DNA from 2 places in the Bacillus paralicheniformis genome. Region 1 is predicted to be linked to the other one. Evidence: riboswitches for the same ligand, from Rfam matches in the RefSeq annotation. Region 1 holds a riboswitch; the other holds the start of a gene.
The links. Region 1 has a riboswitch for S-adenosylmethionine ahead of CP943_RS06575 (bifunctional homocysteine S-methyltransferase/methylenetetrahydrofolate reductase). Riboswitches for the same ligand answer to the same signal wherever they lie in the genome.
Positions count from the first base shown of each region.

Region 2: it holds a riboswitch for S-adenosylmethionine, as region 1 does, so the genes downstream of both, CP943_RS21465 (5-methyltetrahydropteroyltriglutamate--homocysteine S-methyltransferase) here and CP943_RS06575 (bifunctional homocysteine S-methyltransferase/methylenetetrahydrofolate reductase) in region 1, are expected to answer to the same signal.

Region 1 is NZ_CP023665.1:1,293,341-1,304,858, reverse strand. It holds gene CP943_RS06595 (spore germination protein) at 187-393, opposite strand; gene CP943_RS06590 (DUF3941 domain-containing protein) at 549-671, shown strand; partial or broken gene CP943_RS06585 (CvfB family protein) at 709-1,577, opposite strand; gene CP943_RS06580 (YajQ family cyclic di-GMP-binding protein) at 1,718-2,209, shown strand; SAM riboswitch class I at 2,287-2,398, shown strand; gene CP943_RS06575 (bifunctional homocysteine S-methyltransferase/methylenetetrahydrofolate reductase) at 2,478-4,307, shown strand; gene metH (methionine synthase) at 4,300-7,716, shown strand; gene CP943_RS06565 (helix-turn-helix transcriptional regulator) at 7,790-8,752, opposite strand; gene CP943_RS06560 (dehydrogenase/reductase SDR family member 1) at 8,864-9,697, shown strand; gene CP943_RS06555 (GNAT family N-acetyltransferase) at 9,871-10,311, shown strand; gene CP943_RS06550 (IucA/IucC family protein) at 10,353-11,518, opposite strand, start outside.
Region 2 is NZ_CP023665.1:4,199,426-4,210,943, forward strand. It holds gene CP943_RS21445 (ABC transporter substrate-binding protein) at 1-731, opposite strand, end outside; gene CP943_RS21450 (LacI family DNA-binding transcriptional regulator) at 965-1,939, shown strand; gene CP943_RS21455 (chorismate--pyruvate lyase family protein) at 2,136-2,666, shown strand; gene CP943_RS21460 (DUF3298 and DUF4163 domain-containing protein) at 2,767-3,450, opposite strand; SAM riboswitch class I at 3,769-3,878, shown strand; gene CP943_RS21465 (5-methyltetrahydropteroyltriglutamate--homocysteine S-methyltransferase) at 3,952-5,082, shown strand; gene CP943_RS21470 (glycosyltransferase family 39 protein) at 5,426-7,666, shown strand; gene CP943_RS21475 (glycosyltransferase family 2 protein) at 7,666-8,664, shown strand; gene galE (UDP-glucose 4-epimerase GalE) at 8,695-9,687, shown strand; gene CP943_RS21485 (hypothetical protein) at 9,894-11,057, opposite strand; gene CP943_RS21490 (alpha/beta fold hydrolase) at 11,068-11,518, opposite strand, start outside.

The DNA.
Region 1 (11,518 bases):
AACGGCTCTTAGTTTTGGGATTTTGTCATCCTATCAGCGTGATTGAAAACCCTTGCAGTTTAGGAAGGCCGAGCATCGGAGCGGAGCGAATGTTGCAATTCGTGAGCACCGACGCGCAGGCCTGACAAAGAATGCGAGGGTTTGTCGACACGCTGAGGCCTGCTTGATAAAAGCAGGCCTTCTTCGTCAGCTGTCTTCGGTGACTGTTCCTTCAGCGGCGACCGGTGTAAGCGCTCCATCAAGAAAACCGGCAGCCGCTGTCGCGACATCAGGACCTCCAGACCCCTCGACCACTTTTTCCATTGTGATCGGACAAATTTTGAAAGCACCGCCAAAATTGACGACTCCTCCTGCCGAAACACTTTGAATGTAAACTGAGCAGCAATGTTTCATACCAAGTCTCCTTTTTTTGGGTCTTATGATATGTGTATGCTGGCGGTACAAGGAGGCATAAACTTCCCGGCAAAAAACATCGCGGTTGGGAGAGTACATAGTTTCGCCGGCAGTGTGCAAGCTAAAAGCGACATTTTGACAGGAGGTGCTTCCTCATGAAAGATGATGATAAAAAGCCAGTTGACAACAACGCCGTCAACCAGCAGAAAAACCGGCTCGCTGAAAAGAACAGACAAGCCGGTAAACACCAGGAATCAAAGAAGCCTGATCACTTGTAAAAAACCGGCGGCGTCCTCATCGGACGCCGCCTCATATTTATTTTTTCTCGTATGTCCAGCCCTCTTCCTGATAGATTTTATCCTGTTTCATCAGATGGCCGAGCGCCCTTTTAAATGCTGCTTTGCTCATGTTGAAGCGCTCTTTGATATCCTCAGGGTCGCTTTTATCCCAGAACGGCATCGCGCCGTTTCTCGTTCTCATATAAGTCAAAATTTGTTCTGCATCAACCGATAAGGCATCCTGCTTTCTTGGCAGAAGCGACAGATTAACAGAACCGTCTTCTTTTACTTTGATCACCCTTGCGGTCAGCTTTTCCCCAAGCCTCGGCTCTTCCTTTCGCTCAGAAGAATGGATAAAGCCTCTGATGCCGGTTTCGGAAATCATAAAAGAGCCTGATGCGATCAAGCGGTAGATCGTTCCGGTGAGCTCTTTATTCATCAGACCGGGTGAAGCTTCACTAAACAGCTCGCTGATCTTATCCTCCGGCGCCGGTTTGGCAAACATCCTTCCGTGCCCCGTGATTTTCAGCATACAGTACAGCCTGTCCCCTTTTTGCGGCCATACTGATTCATACGGCGGGAGATGCTCTGTCGCAACGAGGGCGTCCTTCGAGAGCCCGACATCGACGAAAACCCCCATGCCGCTGACGGCATCAACGACTTCCACCCAGCCGTACTGTTCAGCGCTGATCATCGGCTTTCTCATCGTAGCCGCCAAGCGATCTTCATGATCGACATATAAAAAGACATCGACCTCTTCTCTGTCTTCAATATCCTCCGTGATCTCGCTCTGATGCAGAAGGACCGCCGTTTCGCCGTCCGTCAAAAAGTAACCGTAATCGGCTTTATGATCTATTTTCAATGTTAGCTGCTGTCCTGGTTTCATACTGTTTCTTCCTTTCTTATCCGCCTGTTTTTCTTTTTCTTATTATTCCTCCAATGTTAAAATTATTGCCGGATCGCGGCCAGGCAAACCGCTCGATATTGGAAGTTTCACCTTATTCTACTATAATTGACTCATAAGTAAAATGGATGGAGGTTTTCACATGGCGAAAGAAAGCTCATTTGATATCGTCTCAAAGGTTGAACTGCCTGAAGTTCAAAACGCAATTCAGACCGCTCTCAAGGAAATCGGCACACGCTATGATTTCAAAGGGTCAAAAAGCAGCATCACACTCGAAGGAGACGAGCTCGTTCTCGTATCGGACGACGAATTTAAAATGAACCAGCTGAAAGACGTGCTTGTCGGCAAACTGATCAAGCGGAACGTCCCGACGAAAAACATCGAATACTCAAAGCTTGAGAACGCTTCAGGCGGCACGGTCAGACAGCGCGGAAAACTAGTTCAGGGCATCGACAAAGAAAACGCGAAAAAAATCAATAACCTGATAAAAAAATCGGGTCTGAAAGTTAAATCGCAAGTGCAGGATGATCAAGTCCGCGTAACCGGAAAAAATAAAGACGACCTTCAGCAAATCATCGCGATGGTGAGGGAAGCCGACCTGCCGATTGATGTCCAATTTATAAATTTTCGATAAATTCTTAATTTACTGTTGATTATTCTCCCGATTTTCGGTAAATTGAGTAAAAGTAATCAATAGAAACTAAATAGCTGTTCTTATCAAGAGAGGCAGAGGGACTGGCCCGATGAAGCCTCAGCAACCGGTGAATGAATATTCATGACCAAGGTGCTAAATCCAGCAAGCAGTCTGCTTGGAAGATAAGAAGACGGACAAATGTCGATGAAAAGTCTTCTGCTTCACAGAAGACTTTTTTGTTTATCAAAAATGCTTAAGGGGGAAAACGATGGGTTTTTTGGAGGATATAAAAAGCAAAACGTTAATCGCGGACGGCGCAATGGGCACACTTCTGTATTCCTACGGGATCGACAGGTGTTTTGAGGAACTGAACATCTCCAAGCCCGAAGAAGTGAGACGCGTCCACGAAGCGTATGTACAGGCCGGCGCCGATATCATTCAAACGAACACGTACGGCGCAAACTTCATCAAGCTGTCCAGATACGGGCTCGAAGACGAAACAAAACAAATCAACGAAAAAGCGGTCCGTCTCGCCCGCTCCGCCGCCGGTTCTGCTTATGTTCTCGGTACGCTCGGCGGAATCCGGACGTTCAACAAAAACTCGTATTCTCTCGAGGACATTAAAAGAAGCTTCCGCGAACAGCTCTATCTTCTGTTAAATGAGCAGCCGGACGGACTTCTGCTCGAAACCTATTATGATTTAGAAGAAGCGCGCGAAGTTTTAAAGATTGCCAGAAAGGAAACAGAGCTGCCGATCATTTTGAATGTCTCAATGCACGAAGAGGGCGTTCTTCAGGACGGAACCCCGCTTGCGGACTGCCTGAAGCAGCTGGCATCCCTCGGCGCAGACGTCGTTGGCATCAACTGCCGCCTCGGCCCTTATCATATGATCAGAGCGCTTGAAGAAGTCCCGCTTTTAGAAGACGCCTATCTTTCCGTCTATCCGAACAGCAGCCTCCCGTCCCTTGTCGAAGGCAGGCTTGTTTATGAGACAGATGATGAATATTTCAGGGAAAGCGCGGAGGAATTCCGCAATCAAGGCGCACGGATCATCGGCGGCTGCTGCGGAACCACGCCGAACCACATCAGGGCGATGGCTGAGGCGGTCAAAGGGCTTCCTCCAGTCACCGAAAAGCGCGTGAAAATCAGAAAGAAAGCGGCGCTTGCTGTTCAAAACGAAAGGACAGAGCCCGTTCTCGACGATCTGGCCAAGCAAAAACGGTCCATTATCGTCGAACTCGATCCTCCAAAACAATTAAACTTTGAGAAATTTTTGCACGCCGCTAAAGAGCTTCAATCAGCCGGAATCGATGCACTGACATTGGCGGACAACTCGCTTGCCACACCGAGGATCAGCAATGTCGCCTGCGGCGCGCTCTTAAAACAGCGCCTCGATATGAGGTCGCTGATCCATATTACATGCAGAGACCGCAACCTGATCGGCCTGCAGTCCCATCTAATGGGGCTCGATACACTGGGGCTGTCAGACGTACTGGCGATTACCGGCGATCCGTCGAAAATCGGCGACTTTCCGGGAGCGACTTCCGTCTATGATCTGACATCGTTCGATTTGATCAGCCTGATCAAGCAATTTAACGAAGGCTTGTCATATTCAGGTAAACCGCTCGGCAAGAAAACAAATTTCTCAGTGGCGGCCGCCTTCAATCCGAATGTCAGACACATTGACAAAGCGGTGAAACGGCTTGAGAAAAAAATCGCCTGCGGCGCAGACTATTTCATTTCCCAGCCTGTCTATTCAGAGGAGCAGCTCATCAAAATCCACGAAGAAACAAAGCATCTTGAAACACCGATCTATATCGGCGTCATGCCGCTGACCAGCAGCCGCAACGCGGAATTCATCCACAACGAAATCCCCGGCATCAAACTGTCCGATTCAATCCGCGAAAAGATGGCGCTGGCGGGAAATGACAAACAAAAACAGGCCGAGGAAGGGCTCGCGATCGCCCGCTCCCTGCTTGATGCGGCGTGCGACCTGTTCAACGGCATTTATCTGATCACACCGTTTTTGCGGTCTGATTTAACCGCCGAACTGACGGCATATATCCACCAGAAAGAAAAGGAGAAAACAAATGTCTAACATCAATGACCAGCTGAAGAAAAAAATCCTCGTCCTTGACGGTGCGATGGGAACGATGATCCAGAATGCCGGTTTGTCCGCCGCTGACTTCGGCGGCGAGACCTATGAAGGGTGCAATGAATTTCTAAGCATCACGGCACCTCATATCATTCAGGGCATCCACGAAGCCTATCTGGCCGCTAAAGCCGATATCATCGAAACCAATACATTCGGAGCCACACGGCTCGTTCTGGACGAGTACGACCTCGGGCAGCGCGCCTATGAAGTCAACCTCGCTTCAGTCAAACTCGCCAAAGCGGCCGCCGAAAAGTTTTCCACACCTGAATGGCCAAGGTTTGTCGCCGGCGCGATGGGTCCGACGACAAAAACCCTTTCCGTCACCGGCGGCACGACCTTTGACGAGCTGATCGATAATTACGAGGAACAGGCAAGAGCGCTGATCACAGGGGGAGCCGACCTCTTGCTGCTCGAAACGAGCCAGGATATGCTGAACGTTAAAGCGGGCTTTATCGGCATCAGACAAGCCTTCGAAAAAACCAGCAAAACCCTTCCCCTCATGGTATCAGGCACGATCGAACCGATGGGCACGACACTGGCCGGCCAGGATATCGAATCGTTCTATATCTCACTCGAGCATATGAAGCCGGTCAGCGTCGGTTTAAATTGCGCGACGGGCCCGGAATTTATGACAGATCACATCAGAACCCTTTCTTCCCTTGCGAGGACGGCCGTCAGCTGCTATCCGAATGCCGGCCTCCCCGATGAGGAGGGACAATACCATGAATCACCGCAATCGCTCGCGAAAAAAATCAAGGCGTTTGCAGAAGAAGGCTGGCTGAACATTGTCGGCGGCTGCTGCGGAACGACGCCCGCCCATATTGAAGCGCTGGCCGATGAAGTAGCCTCGCTGCCGCCGCGGACGGTCCCTTCGGAAAAAAAGCCGCACACCGTCTCAGGGATCGACGGACTAATTTATGAAGAAACGATGCGTCCCCTTTTTGTCGGGGAGCGGACAAATGTCATCGGATCGAGAAAATTCAAGCGGCTGATCGCCGAACAGAAATTTGAGGAAGCATCCGAAATCGCGAGAGCCCAAGTGAAAAACGGCGCCCATGTCATCGACATCTGCCTTGCAGACCCGGACCGCGATGAAGCGGAAGATATGGAAGGCTTCTTAACAGAAGCGATGAAAAAAGTAAAAGCCCCGTTTGTCATCGACTCGACGGACAAAACGGTGATTGAAAAGGCGCTGAAATACTCACAGGGAAAAGCGATCATCAATTCGATCAACCTTGAAGACGGCGAAGAACGGTTCGCTGACATCCTCCCGCTCGTCAAACAGTTCGGAGGGGCACTCGTCGTCGGTACGATCGATGAAGAGGGAATGGCGGTCACCGCGGAAAAGAAGCTGGCCGTCGCCGTCAGGTCGTATCAGCTGCTCACCGAAAAGTACGGAATACCGGCCAGCGATATCATCTTCGATCCGCTCGTCTTCCCTGTCGGAACAGGTGATGAACAATACATCGGCTCAGCTAAAGAAACGATCGAAGGCATCCGCCTCATCAAAGAGCGGCTCCCTGAATGTTTAACGATTCTCGGCGTCAGCAACGTCTCATTCGGTCTTCCGCCCGTCGGCCGGGAAATCTTAAATGCTGTATTCTTGTACCACGCAACACAGGCCGGGCTTGATTACGCGATCGTCAATACGGAAAAGCTTGAGCGGTTCGCTTCCATTCCTAAAGAAGAAGTCGAAATGGCTGAAAAACTTCTGTTTCACACTGATGACAAAACGCTCGCATCCTTCACTGACTTCTACCGCGGAAAGAAAAAAACGGACAAACAGCCGAAAACATCTCTTTCCCTGGAAGAGCGCTTGGCTGAGTACGTCATCGAGGGTACAAAAGAAGGCTTGATTCCCGATCTCGAACAAGCGTTGAAAAAATTTGCCGCCCCGCTCGACGTGATCAACGGTCCGCTTATGGACGGCATGGCGGAGGTCGGACGGCTGTTTAACAACAATGAGCTGATTGTCGCTGAAGTGCTGCAGTCGGCAGAAGTCATGAAAGCTGCCGTTTCCTTTCTCGAACAGTATATGGAAAAGAAAGACGACAGCGGCAAAGGAAAGATCGTTTTGGCAACCGTTAAAGGCGATGTCCATGATATCGGCAAAAACTTAGTCGACATCATTTTAAGCAACAACGGCTACAAGGTTGTCGATCTTGGGATTAAAGTGACACCGCAGGAATTAATTGAAGCGGTCCGCAAAGAGAATCCCGATATCATCGGTCTGTCCGGCCTGCTCGTCAAATCGGCGCAGCAAATGGTCGTTACAGCGCAGGACCTCGACAAAGCGGATATTTCCATCCCGATTATGGTCGGCGGAGCCGCGCTTTCAAGAAAGTTCACGAACATGAAAATTTCGCCTGAATATAAAGGGCCGGTTTTATACGCGAAGGACGCCATGGACGGCTTATCGCTCGCCAATCAGCTGCGGACGGACCCGTCGCAGTTTCTCGAGAAAAAAGAAGCCGCTGCACCCGCCGCCGTCACGGAGAAAAAGCAGACGAAAGCCGTGATTGAAATGCTTGAAAAACGGGCGCACGTTCCGCAGGCGCCGGTCTTTCAGCCGGAAGACTTGAAGCGGCACTATTTGAAAAACATCGACCTTTCCTATATCGTGCCGTATGTCAATGAACAAATGCTGCTCGGCCATCACCTCGGCTTGAAAGGAAAAGTCAAAAAGCTCCTGGCTGAACAGCATCCGAAAGCACTGGAGCTGAAAGAGCTGATTGACGAGTTGCTGAGAGACGGGAAAGAGCACGGCTGGTTCGACCCCGCCGTCGTCTATCAATTTTTCCCCGCGTACAGCGACGGGGATTCGCTCCATATTTTAGACCCCGGGAACAAAGACAGCATCCTTGAAACGTTTGTTTTTCCTAGGCAGGAAAAGCTTCCGTACCGCTGTATTTCCGATTATGTCCGACCGAAAGGAGAGCTCGATTATGTCTCGTTCTTTGCCGTGACAGCGGGCAGACATGTAAGAGCAGCCGCAAACCGCTTTAAGGAGGAAGGCGACTACTTGAAAAGTCATGCGGTACAAGCGCTTGCTCTTGAGCTGGCCGAAGGACTCGCCGAACGGACGCACCAAGTTATCCGCGACCGCTGGGGCTTCCCTGATGCACCAGACTTCACGATGGAACAGCGTTTTCAGGCGAAATACCAGGGACAGCGCTACTCCTTCGGATATCCGGCCTGTCCGAATCTCGAAGATCAGGAAAAACTCTTCAGACTCATCCAGCCTGAAGGAATCGGCGTTCATTTAACAGATGGCTTTATGATGGAGCCCGAAGCTTCCGTATCAGCGATCGTTGTCTCCCATCCGGAAGCCAGATATTTCAATGTTCATTAACCCGAAGACCCTGCTTGCCGTTTGCGGCCTGCAGGGTTCATTTTGTATGGACGTAACATATGCCGCGAATACTTCAGGATTTATAATGAGCAACAATGGATTCAGCCATGTTGAGTATCTTCCCGTGCAGTTCTTTAGGTTCAATAATCCTTATGTGCTCTGCGAACCCGAGTATATACCTTTTCGCTTCTTCTTCCGTATCAAAAGATAATGTAACGGGGATCCACCCCTCCTGATCGACCTCATTTGTTTCGATGATCCGCACAAAATAATTGGTAAACGACAGCCTCGGCAAGATGTCCTGCGCCGCCTTCACCCGCACTTCATACGTCGGCAGCCTTTCGATAAATTCCTTTGTTGAAGACTGCCATACGTGAGCAATATCAAAGTTTTCGGGCCTTTCAAATGTTTCGCGGACAGGAGTGGCAGAATGAATCCGTGAAGCCCTGTAATTTCGAATCTCCCCATTTTCTTTAGATGCAATCAGATACCAGTTTGACCCTTTAGCTACCAGTCCAAGCGGTGCTACAATTCGATCAGCTGTTTGTCCATCTGCCCGCTGATAAACGATTTTTAATTTTTGATCTTTCCATATGGCATCTTTCAGCACTTCAAAGGATGCTGCTTTTTCTTTCTTATGGCGCCATGCACGGGTATCAACATATATTCGGTTCCACACGTCTTTTGCGTTTTGACGATATACCGAAGGCAGCGAGGCTATCAGTTTATTTCGGGCTTCTTCGGATATGCGGGTTAATCCGAGATCGTCCAGCAATTGTTCAGAAAGCGGGACAAATAATGCGCGTATTTCAGATTCTTTTAAACCGGTTAAAGTGGTTTGGTAATCATCAAGCAATGACCAGCCTCCGTTAATCCCGCGCTCGGCCACAACGGGAATTCCAGCTCCGCTTAACGCTTCCATATCTCTGTAAATCGTCCGCTCCGAGACTTCCAGCCTTTCCGCTAATTCTTTCGCCGTCATTTGTCCCTGCGCCTGAAGCATTAAAAGAATAGATATCAGTCGATCTCCTCTCATATGACCACCTTTTTTATCAATGGATGAACTTATTTAATAAAATATGACAATGGTTGTCAAGATTCAGCTTTTATAATGAGCATATCTTTTATAATGAAAGGAATGGGATGAATGAAACCGCTGAAAGGAAAAATCGCTCTCGTAACAGGCGGAAGCAGAGGCGCCGGCCGCGCCATCGCTGTCGAACTTGGAAAAGCCGGTGCAACCGTGTATATGACAGGCCGCAGCATCAGGGGGGCTTCCACGAATCAATGGCCCGGTACAATTGATGACACCGTGTCACAAATTGAAGCTTCCGGCGGAAAGGGTATTGCTGTAAGATGTGATCATACGAACGATTCAGAAACAGAGGCTGTCATCGCTAAAATTCGCGAAGAACAAGGAAAACTGGATATCTTGATCAACAATGTATGGGGTGCGCACGATCTGGGTGTCGAGGCAAAGCCTTTTTGGGAATTGTCATTAAAAAATTGGGATACGATGTTCACCGCAGGGGTGCGCGCCCAGCTGGCGACGAACCACTTCGCCGTGCCGCTCCTTCGCGAAAATAAACAAGCTCTTATCATTCATACGACCTTTTGGGATGAGAACAAATACACCGGACAGTTTTATTACGATTTGGCCAAGAACGCCATCGTCCGGATGGCGTACGGTCTTTCATTGGAATTAAAACGGGACAACATTGCCGTTCTTGCCGTTTCGCCGGGATTTATGAGAACCGAACTTGTGCTGAAGTACCATAAATCAGATGAGGCGGATTGGCAGGAGTCAGAAGATTTAAGGAAAACCGAAACGCCTTATTATGTCGGACGCGGAATCACAGCATTGGCCAAAGATCCGGATGTGATGGAGAAAAGCGGACGTGCGTTAAGAGTTGGTGATTTAGCCAAAGAATATCAGTTTACAGATGTGGACGGACGGTATATTCCGCCATTTACGATATAGGGATTAGGGATCGCCTCTCGGGGGAAATGATTCTTTAAAGGCAGATCAGGTGAAGGCGTTTATCCTGCTTTGATCGTTTCCGCCAACGTTATATAATGGAATGACAGTCATGATTTCAACAGCACGCGGAATTTCGTTCGCCCAATCTGAACTGCAACTGAAGGAGGAATCATATGATTGAAGTCAAACCTATAAACGCGGAAGATACGTATGAGATCAGGCACCGCATTCTCCGGCCGAATCAGCCGCTGGAAGCATGCAAGTATGAAACCGATTTGCTCGGGGGCACGTTTCACCTCGGCGGATATTATCGGGACAGGCTGATCAGCATCGCCTCCTTTCATCAAGCCGAACATTCAGAGCTTGAAGGCCAAAAACAGTATCAGCTGAGAGGGATGGCGACACTTGAAGGGTACCGCGAGCAAAAAGCGGGCAGTACGCTTATCCGCCATGCCGAAGAGCTTCTTCGGAAAAAAGGCGCAGACCTTTTATGGTGCAACGCCAGGACATCTGTGAGCGGGTACTATAAAAAGCTCGGCTTCAGCGAACAAGGCGGGGTCTACGATATACCGCCGATCGGACCTCATATTTTGATGTATAAGAAATTGACATAAAAAACCCCGCCGGAAGCGGGGCATTCTCTGCCGCATGAGCATTAAAGCTTTGCGGCCTCTTTTTTAAATTGCGCAAGCGCGTTTGTCACTTTTCCGAATTCGGAGGCGTGCGGGCGGTCATCTCCGTCCTTATAGCCGTAGTCGACCATCCGGTTTCTGTTGAGGCAGAGCTTCGTCAATTCCGGCTTGAATAAGTCGAACAATTCGAAGCGCTCATGCAGTTCAGGAAATCTCTGCTGATATTCCAAAATCGCATCAGCCAAAGCTTTCCACAGGCGCTTTTCAGGAAGCAGACCGTCATTTTCCAAAATGTTGGCCACATAGCGCAAATGGCAAATGAAAAGCCCTGTAAAGATAAACTGCACAAGCCCTTCCGGCGGCTCGCTTCTGAGAACGACTTTTAAATCTTCTGTCAAACCGCTCAGTTCAGGCAGCGGCTGGTCGCTGATATTGACGTCATCTACAAAATCTTTAATCGCCAGCCTGTGCGGCTGATAATCTTTTAAGACGAGAATCGTATTTTGTCCGTGCGGCGAAAATACGGTTCCGTAGCGGTACATGAAATGCAGAAGCGGCGGCATCACGGTGTTAAACAGCTTTCCGATCCACTCCTCCGCTGACAGCTCCGACTTTTCGATCAGGCGCCTGATAAACGGCACGCCGCCTTGATCAATGTATGTTAAAGAAGCGAGCGTAACAGGCTGCTCTCCATCTTCCAAATACGTATAAATGCTTTCTCTGAAAATAGCGCCGAGCATTTCCAAATATTGATACGGGGCTTTTTCAAGAGCATGATAGTATTGGTGATCAACGTTCAGACTGGCATTTTCGCCCGGCAGGATCACCCTGCATTCATCTTTTAGAAATGCGTCGTTTTCGGCGATCCCTTTAATATGCTCAGTAATTCTCGGCGCGATCACCGTCCGCTCCGACGGCAGTCCTCTGTATACAAGCGTATTTAAAATGCTCATCGGCAGTTTAATATGATGCTTGTGTTTGTTTGTGATGTTTGTAAAGGTCCTGATCGACTGCTGCGGCAGGTACTCGTCTCCGCCTTCCCCTAAAGGAATGATCGCTTTTGAAGCAATTTCTTCCGGAAACTGCTGAATGATCGTATTTGTCCACTGCCATTTGTGGACGGGCAGATAATAATAGTCTTCACTGGCTGCGTCCTGCTTTTCTATCACTTTAGCGAACTGCCTTAAAG
Region 2 (11,518 bases), 1.5 Mb from region 1:
GCAACGGTCGGTTTGTCGTTAAAAACACCCTCCGACTTCTTGCCGTCTTTTGAAAGGACATCACCGCCAGCCGACCAAACAAATGGCAAAAGCGCATAAGTCAGCATTTCGTCTTTTGACTGCAACTGCATATCGATGGCCGGTTTGTCATATTTATTTTTCAGCTTTTTGCAAAGCTCAAGAAATTCGTCCCACGTCCATGGATTCTCAACCGTTGGCAGCGTTTTCAAGTCAACGCCGGCATCCTTCAGCATTTTTTTGTTATAGTAAATACCGACCGACGATTCGCTGACGCCGATCGCATACAGTTTCCCCCCGTAGGTTCCCTGTTGCTTAATGCTCGGCAATAAATCATCCTGGTCTTTGATATACTCATCCAATGGCGCAATTACGCCAGATTTCGCATAAGCCGCCGTATTCGGTCCGTCCAAAGTGATCACATCCGGCAAGGTGTTCGTTGTCAGCGCCGCGTTCACTTTGTCTTCATATCCGCCGCCGTTTCCGCTTCTGGGGATGAAATCAATTTTTGCCTTGACGTTTTCGGAGGCATACTTTTTATTAAAAGCGTCCACCCGCTTTTGATAGACCTTTCCTTCTTCACTATCATCAGATACGTGCACCCACATCGTAAGCGTTTTCCCATCTTGGCTATTTGCACTTTTGCTATTGCTGCAGCCCCACATCGCAAACATCAGTAACAACGAAAAAATTCCGAAGAGCCACCTTTTCATCTTTGTCACTTCCCCCCATTTTTCATAAATCAACAGATAAAAGCGCTTTCAAGTGAATTGTATGTCAACCGGTTTCACATGTCAACCGGTTGACATACTTTTTCCCCAATTATTCATCCCGGTACATTTCTCAGAATCATGGCATTTTCTTGCACATATCAGTCCGATTCTCTAAAATAAGTGCGTGACGAGAATTGTAAGCCATTTCAGTAAACTAGCAGGGGGAAAAGGGAATGAAGCCTAGCATTCACGACGTTGCAAAAAAAGCGGGAGTTTCACCAACAACCGTATCGCGGGTATTAAATAACCGCGGCTATATTAGTGAAAAAACAAAAGAAAAAGTCTATAAAGCGATGGAAGAAATCAATTACTTTCCAAACGATTTGGCCCGCTCTTTATTTCGTAAACGAACTCATTTAATAGGGCTCATCATCCCTAACTCCAGCAACCCGTTTTTCGGCGAACTGGCCTTTCATATTGAGAGCATCTGCGCTGCCATGGGCTACAAACTGCTGCTTTGCAACAGCTTGAACCGCAAAGACAAAGAAGAAAAATACTTGGAAATGCTGATGCGAAATCAAGTGGACGGCGTCATCGCCGTGACCTACAACAGGGGAATCTTAAACTATCATCGGCAAAACCTGCCGATTGTCGCCATCGATCATTACTTATCGGAAACGATTCCCGTCATCGGCTCCAATAACTATGACGGAGGAAGAAAAGCGACAGAACTGTTAATTGCAAAAGGCTGCCGGCACATCATCCATCTCAACGGACCAATTGAGCTGAAAACACCGGCAAATCTTAGACGAAAAGCATATGAAGATGTGATGCGACAACACGGAAGGCAGCCGATTACATATGAGGTTCCCTTTCATCAAAATTACCGGGAAATCATCTCAAAACTGTTTGATGAACAGCCTGCGGCTGACGGCATTTTTGCCAGCGATGACCTCATGGCCGCTACAGTCATCACCGAAGCAAAAAAACGCGGAAAAGACATTCCCGGGCAATTAAAGGTGATCGGCTACGACGGAACGGAAGCCGTTCAGTCCATCCTCCCGGAATTGACAACCATCCAGCAGCCGATTGAACTCATTTCCAAGACGGCCATCGAGATTTTGTCCAAAGCCATTGAAGGCGAATTCGATGATTTACCGCTGGAAACCTATTTGCCCGTACAGCTTTTAGAAGGAGAGACGACTTAAATGAATCGCACAAAAAAAGGAGACATTGACGTCTCCTTTTTCCATACATATCCTGATCTATCCAATTGTTAAAAATATAAAATTTACATTACTAACCTAAAATTTAACTTATTTTTCTAGACAAACGCATCTCCACATGATAAATTTAAAGACAAGTTTTCAAAAAATTCTAATTTTGGTACGGGGGTGCCTTTCATTGAGCGTAAGCCACTTTTTTCCTGAAACTCTAGTTGCTCTTGTAAAAGACATGTTAACCAAAACCGATGGTTCAACAACCAAAGCGATTGAAACGCTGATCGGTGGCAAAGCCGAAATCGAAGTTTTTCAGCAAAATAATATTGATTATGACAAGCTGTCACCTGAAGAAGCGAGGCTGTTTCAACGCGATGATGACATCTTGTTTAGAACTTCCTCTTTGAAAACAGGCGATGATTATTTATCTTATAATTATGTCTATGTTAAAACAAACTTACTGCCGCCCGCCATCAAACAAGATTTGCAGGCAGAAAGGCTTCCCATCGGGAAAATCATTGCAGAACTGGAGTCAAGGCGTGAAATTTTCAGTACGGGCGACTGCCTGGGAAAACATTTCACACAACTTGTACCTGTTTCAGCAGACCGGACATATGCTTTTAAAAAATATCAGATTATCAGCGGCCGGCAGTGCATGTTCTATGTCTGCGAGCTATTCGATTTAGAAAAAATCTGCGAACGGACTGCGGGCTGAATCATGCCCGTCAGCTGCCACTTTATGAAAAGGCTTCCATAACCTCCCCATTCCTTCTTCCCTCAAAACAAAAAAACCCCTGCGAAACAGGGGCTGTTATTTATTGATACACCGTTTTCGGCACGGCAACGACCGGATTTCCGGCAGCATAAGGAGCGACATCGTATTGCTGGAAGACGATCGCAATGCCGTCTTTTGTGTAATAAAAAGCCGTGTTTTTACCAAGGACGATGTCTTTCTTCTTCACATCCGGGAAGAAAATGTCGCTGTGTTTTTGAATATAGTCGTAAATGTATGTTTTTGTCTTATCCATTTTCGATTTTGTATTTAAGATATCTGATAAATACACCCGCTTTTTAGAGGCAAGGTCATAGTTGAAAGAGCGGACTGCCGTATTTCCGTGCGCTCCGCCGGAGTAGACGTAATTACTTGTCAGAATGCTCAGCTTTTGGCCGGTCCGGTATTTCACTTCAAAGGACGTTTGATAATCTGTTTGGTATTCGTGCTGTTGGCCGTCTTTCTTGTTTTTTACATAATCTTTGTAGGACTGCTCAATATAACGTTTAAAATCTTTGTTGATCCTATTTTGGAGAGATTTGCTGCTTACATTTGCAACCTGCGGGTATTTCAAAGCCTTAATGTTTTTGTAAGTATGGCTCGTGACCGTCGGCTTTTTTTCATTTGCCGCGTGTGCAGAAGGAAGTGCGGCCGCACCGTACAGCGCAAAAAACAATACCCCTGTCATCAGCATACCTAACGCTTTAAACACTGTTTTTTTGTTCATAAGAACCCTCCTTAATCTGTCATTGTTTATCATACCCATTTTGAAATCAGGTACACATGATAGACCGGTGAACTCGCGAGAAAGTTTCTATTTTCGGAGATAAAAATTGAAAAATATTCTAATTCACCCTGTTCGTTCAGCACCTTGTTGACCATTTGAAAGACTGTCTTGACAAAAAATTCACACGCTGATTCGATACGCCCTCCGTTTTAACCGCAGAAGAAGAAAATGAAAAACCAAATAGTTTTTTTAAACCCATTGACATTTTTATAAAAAGTATTAATATTAAAATTATTAAAAAATTGCATAAAAAGGTTTTCCTTATCAAGAGTGGTGGAGGGACTGGCCCTGTGAAACCCGGCAACCGCTGTCTATGACAGAATGGTGCTAAATCCTTAAGAGCATGTTCGTGCTCTTGAAGATAAGGAGGAGATTGAATATATCAAGCTCTTCCTTATCGGGAAGAGCTTTTTTATGTCTATAAAGAAAGAGGGATGAAGCATGACACAATCAACCGATGTACTGAAGCAAACGCCTGGGAAAAAAATCGGACCGTACAGAGCTGATCAGGTGGGGAGTCTTTTAAGGTCTGCGCCCGTAAAAAAAGCGCGTATTCAAAAAGCGAACGGTGAAATTAGCGCTGAACAACTGCGCGAAGTCGAAAACGAAGAGATCAAGCGCATTGTCGAAAAGCAAAAAGAAATTGGCCTTAAAGCCGTTACTGACGGGGAATTCCGCAGGTCATGGTGGCATTTCGATTTTCTTGAAGGGCTTGACGGCGTAGAAGGATATACAGCGGACAAGGGCATTCAATTTCATAATGTTGAAACGAAGCCGCGCGGAATCAAAGTAACAAGCAAAGTCGATTTTACAAACCATCCGATGCTGGAAGATTATAAATTTCTTCATGATATTGCGGGCACACATACGCCGAAAATGACGATTCCGAGCCCGAATATGCTGTTTTTCAGAGGAAAACTTGGAGAAAGCCCGTACGAGGATCTGGATGAGTTCCATCACGATGTCGCGCAGGCTTACAAAAAAGCGATCCGCGCATTTTACGATGCCGGCTGCCGCTATTTGCAACTGGATGACACGGCCTGGTCGGTATTTTTCTCAGACAAAGGACATGAGCAGATCAAAGCCTTCGGCCGCCAGCCTGATGAACTGCGCCAGTCCTTCGCCAACACGATTAATGAAGCAGTTGAAGGACGCCCGGACGATTTGACGGTCACCATGCACATCTGCCGCGGCAACTTCCAGTCAACATGGGTGGCGGAAGGCGGCTACGATGCGGCTGCAGAAACGATTTTCGACGGACTCAATTTAGACGGACTTTTCCTTGAATTTGATGACGAGCGCTCCGGCGGCTTCGAACCGCTTCGCTATGTCAAACGGAAAGACTTGCAGATCGTCCTCGGTCTGATCACATCAAAATTCGGAGAGCTTGAAAACCCGGATGATATTAAGCGGCGCATCGACGAAGCAGCTCGCTTCGTCGACCTGAACCAATTGTGCCTAAGCCCGCAGTGCGGCTTTGCCTCCACAGAAGAAGGCAACCTCCTGACGGAAGAGCAGCAATGGGAAAAACTGCGCCATGTCGTCGAGATCGCAGAAGACGTATGGAAATAACACCTCATATTTGAGACATGCCTCCTGACGGCATGTCTCAGAATGTTGACAAAATCCCAAAACAGCTTTTTGTTTTGGGATTTTGTCATCCTTTCAGCGTGATTGAAAACCCTTGCAGTCTAGGAAGGCCGAGCATCGGAGCGGAGCGAATGTTGGAATTCGTGAGCACCGACGCGCAGGCCTGACAACGAATGCGGGGGTTTCTCGACACGCTGGAGACATGCCTCCTGACGGCATGTCTCTTTTTTTTTGCCCCTCTATACAATTTAAAATTCCTTCTTGATTTGTTCATAGTTTGATCATATTTGGCTTCTATAATGCTCTTTAGTGAGGTGATCGAACAATGATTAAGAAAAGGAAAATCGATATATTCCTGGTCTTCATTCTTGTATTATCTGCAGCTTTAAACTTGTACGGCATCTGGAATAGTGACACAGACAACGCCTACTATACGGCGGCCGTTGAAAGTATGACCCAAAGTTTTCATAACTTTTTTTACGCATCATTTGATCCAGCAGGCTTTGTAACAGTTGATAAACCGCCGGTTGCACTCTGGATTCAGACACTTTTTGCACTTGTGTTCGGCGTGCATGGCTGGAGCGTCGTTCTTCCTGAAGCGATTGCCGAAGTGATTTCCGTAGCACTGTTGTACTTTATTGTAAAACCTACTTTTGGCAAAACGGCGGCCAGAATTTCAGCTCTTATTATGGCGTGTACGCCGATTGCCGTTGCGGTCAGCCATACAAACAACGTCGACAGCATTCTCACCCTTTGTTTGATGATTGCAACCTGGATGTTGTTTAAAGCAGTCCGGAAAGGAAAAATCGGCTGGCTGCTCGGCGCATTCTGTATGGTCGGCGTCGGCTTTAACGTCAAAATGCTGCAAGCATACATGGTATTACCGGCATTCCTGCTGTTTTACATGATTGCAGCAAAAACGACGATTCGCAAAAAAATTGTGTCTCTTATCACAGCCTTGATCGTTCTGGCAGGCGTTTCCGTTTCCTGGGCGGTAGTCGTCGATAGTCAGCCGGAGAGTTCGCGCCCTTATATTGGAAGCAGCCAGACCAACTCTGTCCTTGAGCTGGCGTTTGGCTACAACGGCATCCAGCGTCTCACAGGCCAAAACGGTGCTGGCGGGGGCGGAACCTCCTCATCTGATCAAAATCAAAAGAACCAGCAGCAGGAAATGCCGCAGCAGCAAAGCGGCGATACCGAAAACAACTCAGACTCGACAAATGGACAAATGGCTCCGCCGAGCGGGGGCGAGATGCCTTCAGGCGGACCGGACGGCCAGCAGGGTGATGTTCAAAGCGGCGGCGGAGGTCCCGGTGGCGGCACGAGCGGCATGTTTGGCACAGGAAACCCCGGCCCTCTCAGACTATTCCAATCCGAGCTTTCCGGACAGGCAAGCTGGCTCATCCCGTTTGTACTCTTCGGCATCATCGGTTTGCTGATCACGGGCCTTCGCGGTCAACGCAAATTCAATGAAATAACGACTGAAACGATTTTCTGGATGATGTGGCTTCTGCCAGTCGCTGCATTCTTCAGCGTCGCAGGATTCTTCCACCATTACTATCTGATCATGCTGGCAGCACCGATTGCCGCTTTATCAGGTGCAGGCTGGACAGCGCTCGTTCGCCTCTATCAGGAAGAAAGCGGCTGGAAAAAACAGCTTCTGCCGATCGGAATTTTGCTGACAACCGCATTTGAATTGTATATTTTGAGTCCTTATCTCAGCGAAATCGGCATCGTCTGGAGCATATTGATCGGCGCTTTTGGCATTGTCACAAGCTGCCTTCTCATCTTTTTCAAAAAAGGAAAGTCATTCAGCTACTATGTATCACTTGCAGCGCTGCTCGGCATGCTGATCGGACCTTTCTATTGGACAACAGCAACGCTCGCTGACGGTGTAAACGGCATGATTCCGCAGGCCGGACCTAAATCCGCACAATCATTTGGCGGTGGCGGCGGAGGGAAGATGCAGAATAACAACGGCAGCGGACCTCCCAGATTCGGCAGCCAAGACGGTCAAACAGACAGTGATCAAAACAACAATAACGGACCTGGCTTCGGTCCTGGTTCAAACAGCAATGATTCTTCAACTGATACCGGTTCCGGCCAAAACAGCCAAAATCAGAACGGCGAAGGCGCAAGCGGCCGTCAACAAGGCGAACCAAGCGGCGGCAGCCCTGGAAGCGGCGAATCAGTCGATGAAGAACTGTTGAGCTACCTTGAAAAGAACAACACGGGTGAAAAATATTTATTTGCGGTCTCCAGCGCAACGTCTGCTCAATCTTACATCATCAAAACAGGTAAAGCTGTCATGGCGATGGGCGGATTCTCTGGAAGCGACCCGATTTTGACGGTTGAAAAACTTGAGAAGCTCGTCAAAAACGGCGAAGTCAAGTACTTCATGATCGGCGACGGTCGAGGCCAAGACAACTCAGAAATCACTAACTGGATTAAAGAAAACGGAAAAGAAATTTCAAAAAACGAATACAGCAGCTCTTCTTCAGATAACGATTCCCAGTCAGGCGGACCTGGCGGAAATCAGACGCTTTATAAAGTGGAGCTTGATTGATGAAAGGAAAGGTGATGAATATGCAGAGACAAGTCACATTTTCAATCGTAGTCCCTGTCTACAACGAAGCGGAAGTACTTCAAAGCACCTATGACCGATTAAAAACCGTCATGGACTCGACAGGCGACCCTTATGAACTGATTTTTGTAAACGACGGTTCAAGCGATGACAGTATTCACATGCTGAAGTCGCTTGCTCAGTCAGACCCGGCAGTAAAATGCATCAATTTCTCAAGAAATTTCGGTCATCAGATCGCCATTACGGCCGGTACCGACTATGCTGCCGGCGAAGCGATCGTGGTGATCGATGCCGATTTGCAGGATCCTCCCGAATTGATTTTGGAAATGGCGGAAAAGTGGCGCCAAGGCTTTGACGTTGTATACGCCGTCCGCACAAAGCGGGAAGGAGAAACATTTTTCAAAAAGCAAACGGCCGCCATGTTCTACCGTATTTTAAGAAAACTCACAGACGTTGATATCCCGGTGGATACGGGAGATTTCCGGCTCATGGACCGGAAGGTGGTCAATGAAATGAACAAGCTGAAAGAAAAAAATCCTTTCGTCCGCGGCCTTGTCAGCTGGCTCGGGTTCAAGCAGACCGCCGTCTATTACGAGCGCCACGAACGGCTTGCAGGGGAAACGAAGTACCCTCTCAAAAAAATGCTGAAGCTCTCGCTCGACGGCATCACTTCATTTTCCTTTCAGCCGCTGAAACTGGCAAGCTACTCAGGAATCGCGCTGTCAGCGGTCGGTTTTATATATGCCTTCATCGTCGTCTGCATGAAGCTGTTTACGACAAGCACCATTACCGGGTGGTCTTCGATGATCATTCTGCAATGCTTGTTCAGCGGCTTTATCCTGATCATCCTCGGAGCGATCGGCGAATACATCGGCCGCATTTATGACGAAGTGAAAGACAGGCCGCTATATATCATTGACGGCAAATACGGATTTGAAGAACAGCGGCGGGCGGCAGCTCCGCAGCGCCATATCATGTAGAAGATAAGAGATCCAAAAGGAGGAATTCCGATGAGCATACTTGTTGTCGGGGGAGCCGGTTATATCGGTTCCCACGCCGTTTACACGTTAATTGAGAAAAAAGAAAAAGTCGTCGTTGTGGATTCCCTGGCAACGGGACACGCAGAAGCCGTTCACCCCGAAGCTGCGTTTTATGAAGGGAATATTCGCGACCGGCATTTTCTCAAGCAAGTATTTGAAAATGAGGACATTGAAGCCGTCATGCATTTCGCAGCATCACCCATTCCATCACAGTCGAATCGCGTTTTTTCTTCTTTCAACGAAAACATGACAGGCATGGAAACACTGCTTGAGGTGATGAAAGAATACGATGTCAGCCGGATCGTTTTCGCGTCAAGCGCAGCCGTCTACGGCAATCCAGACCTGCCTGTCACGGAAGAAACCGAACCTGAGCCCGTTCACCCGCACGGCAAGGTCAAACGGATGATGGAGAAAATGCTGATGGAAGCGGAAAAAGCGTACGGCCTGAAATATGTGATCCTCCGCTCCTTCAATGCGTGCGGCGCCCACCCATCCGCCATCATCGGCGAAGACCGGGGGAGCGAAACACATCTCATTTCAAATGTTCTGCGAACCGCTCTCGGACACCTTCCTTTTGTTCACATAGATCACCCTGAAAACGGAACAGGCTTCCGCGATTATGTTCACGTGCAGGATTTGGCAGAAGCACACGTGCTCGCCATCAGTCACATGCGGAAAGGCAAGGATAGCCGAATCTACAATCTCAGCTATGGCGAAAGCTACTCCGCTGAACAAATCATCCTTGCCGCCCAATATGTCACAGGCATTCCTCTCATCGCCGCAAAGCTGACAGAAACGGACATCGATTCACAAGCAACATTTGCCGCTTCTTCTTCCAAGGCCAGAAAAGAACTAGGCTGGACCCCGAAGCACAACAGCCTGATCGCAATCATCCGCGACGCCTGGAACTGGCACTCTGCGAATCCGAATGGGTATGCGGCGGAGAAGGTGAGAAAAGGGTGAAAAATGAACTGCACCTCCTATCGTTAGATAGTGTCTAACTATGGAGGTGCGGTTTTTTCTCCATCGTCTTTGCGGTAGTTGGTGATCATCGGCAGGCCATTGAAATGTTTTTATTTGAGTTCCAAAAATGACAGAAGGCTTGTCCCAATTTTGTGGCCTACCTTTGTCAAATAAGAAAAGGACTGAATAAAAACTCTTCAGTCCCTCTATGATTCAATTCCTAAATCAACTAAGTAAGCGGTTGGCTGTTGTTTGTTTTTTTGTAAATCGATTAGTACATTAACAGAACCTGCTGTACCAATCGTCTTCCCGTGATAGGAAATATACAAAACTACATAATCTTTATTAAAATATTGAATATTAGCTATCCTTGCATCGCCCGCGTTAAAATCCATCTCTTTTGCAATTTGTTTGAAGTCAATCTTAAATTGAGCTTCATATTTTTCATTTCCTTTTAGATAATTATCCACTGTTTGTATCTGTTGAATACCCTCAGGCATTACATTTGTTTCTTTTTCTTTTGCTCCGTTAATAAAAACATATTTACCATCTTTACTTAAATAATCATCTTTTTTAATATCAATTAATTGATTGGTCCTTTTATCTAAAATCATATCATCAAAAAATAAAAGCGAATATCTTCCCGATTTGTCTACCTTGGTGAATAAATCATAGTAATCTTTTAACTTTCCTGTTGATAATGTGTTTTGCAGTTTTTCTTTAGTGATAACTGTCGACTCAATATTTGTTAAGTCTTGCGTTATGAAAAGTCCTATTGTGCTATTAATACGATCTTTCATACTAAAATCTTGAATAACCACCGAAAAGCATTTAGAATTCACTGCATATAAATTAATCTCTAATTCATCGGATTTCTTTACTCCATAGTTTTTCAATAGCTGCGGCAAATCCAATGTTTTTTTATTTTTCTTTGTTTTCACTTCCAGTTGATTGTTCGGCAACATTTTAATAGCAGGAAGATGATATTTTTCTTTGTCTTGAATAGGATGGTGCAACAACTTTTCTAAGCGTTCTATTTGGTACAAATTATTTAAAGTCTTTTTAGGTTCTTTTGCAGTAAACAAGGGCTTATAATATTCTTTTAACTGATCCTGAGTATATTGAAAGTACCGCATTGCTTGTCCTTGGTGATTGACTGTTGAAAATAAAGTAACATCATTCACTTCTATGATTTTTTTATCTGTACTGCCAGTAAGGTAGGATTTCATAAACTCAGTTAATCCACGGCTATCCTCCTTAGGAAAGCCTTTTTTATACGTTATCTCCTGATTTTGACCTTTTCCGCAGCCGGTGATTACCAGCAAGAGTACTATTAATGCGCTTAAATTTATAAACCTTTTTCTTATCATTGAACTGCTCCTATTCTGCTTCTTTTTTGTTAACTTCTTGAATTAAGTCAACAAATTCAGAGTCTTCAACTTCATAAATATGTCCAGGATTTGTGACACCGGAACCTTTCACTTCAATTTCTGGCTTTTTATCAATGAGATCGCCTAATATGTCCCCATGTTGACTTTCAACTGAAACGATATCATCACTGTTTATTTTATGTTTTCCACTTGCAGTATAGTAAGGGGAAAAACTCACAGTATCCTCTGTTCTGTATCCCGCAGCTGCAGTAATGTCCATTTTCTGAAGCTTTTGGTAGACTTCAGGATTGGCAGATTTCAAATGATTAATGTCTTCAGTCATCGCCTCACTGTCCATATCTGTATAAGCATTACTGTAGTCTTTTCCCTCATCATTATTTCTGTTATCTTCTTTAAAATCTAAATATTCGCTCGTATCCATAGTATGTCTTTTAGCAAGA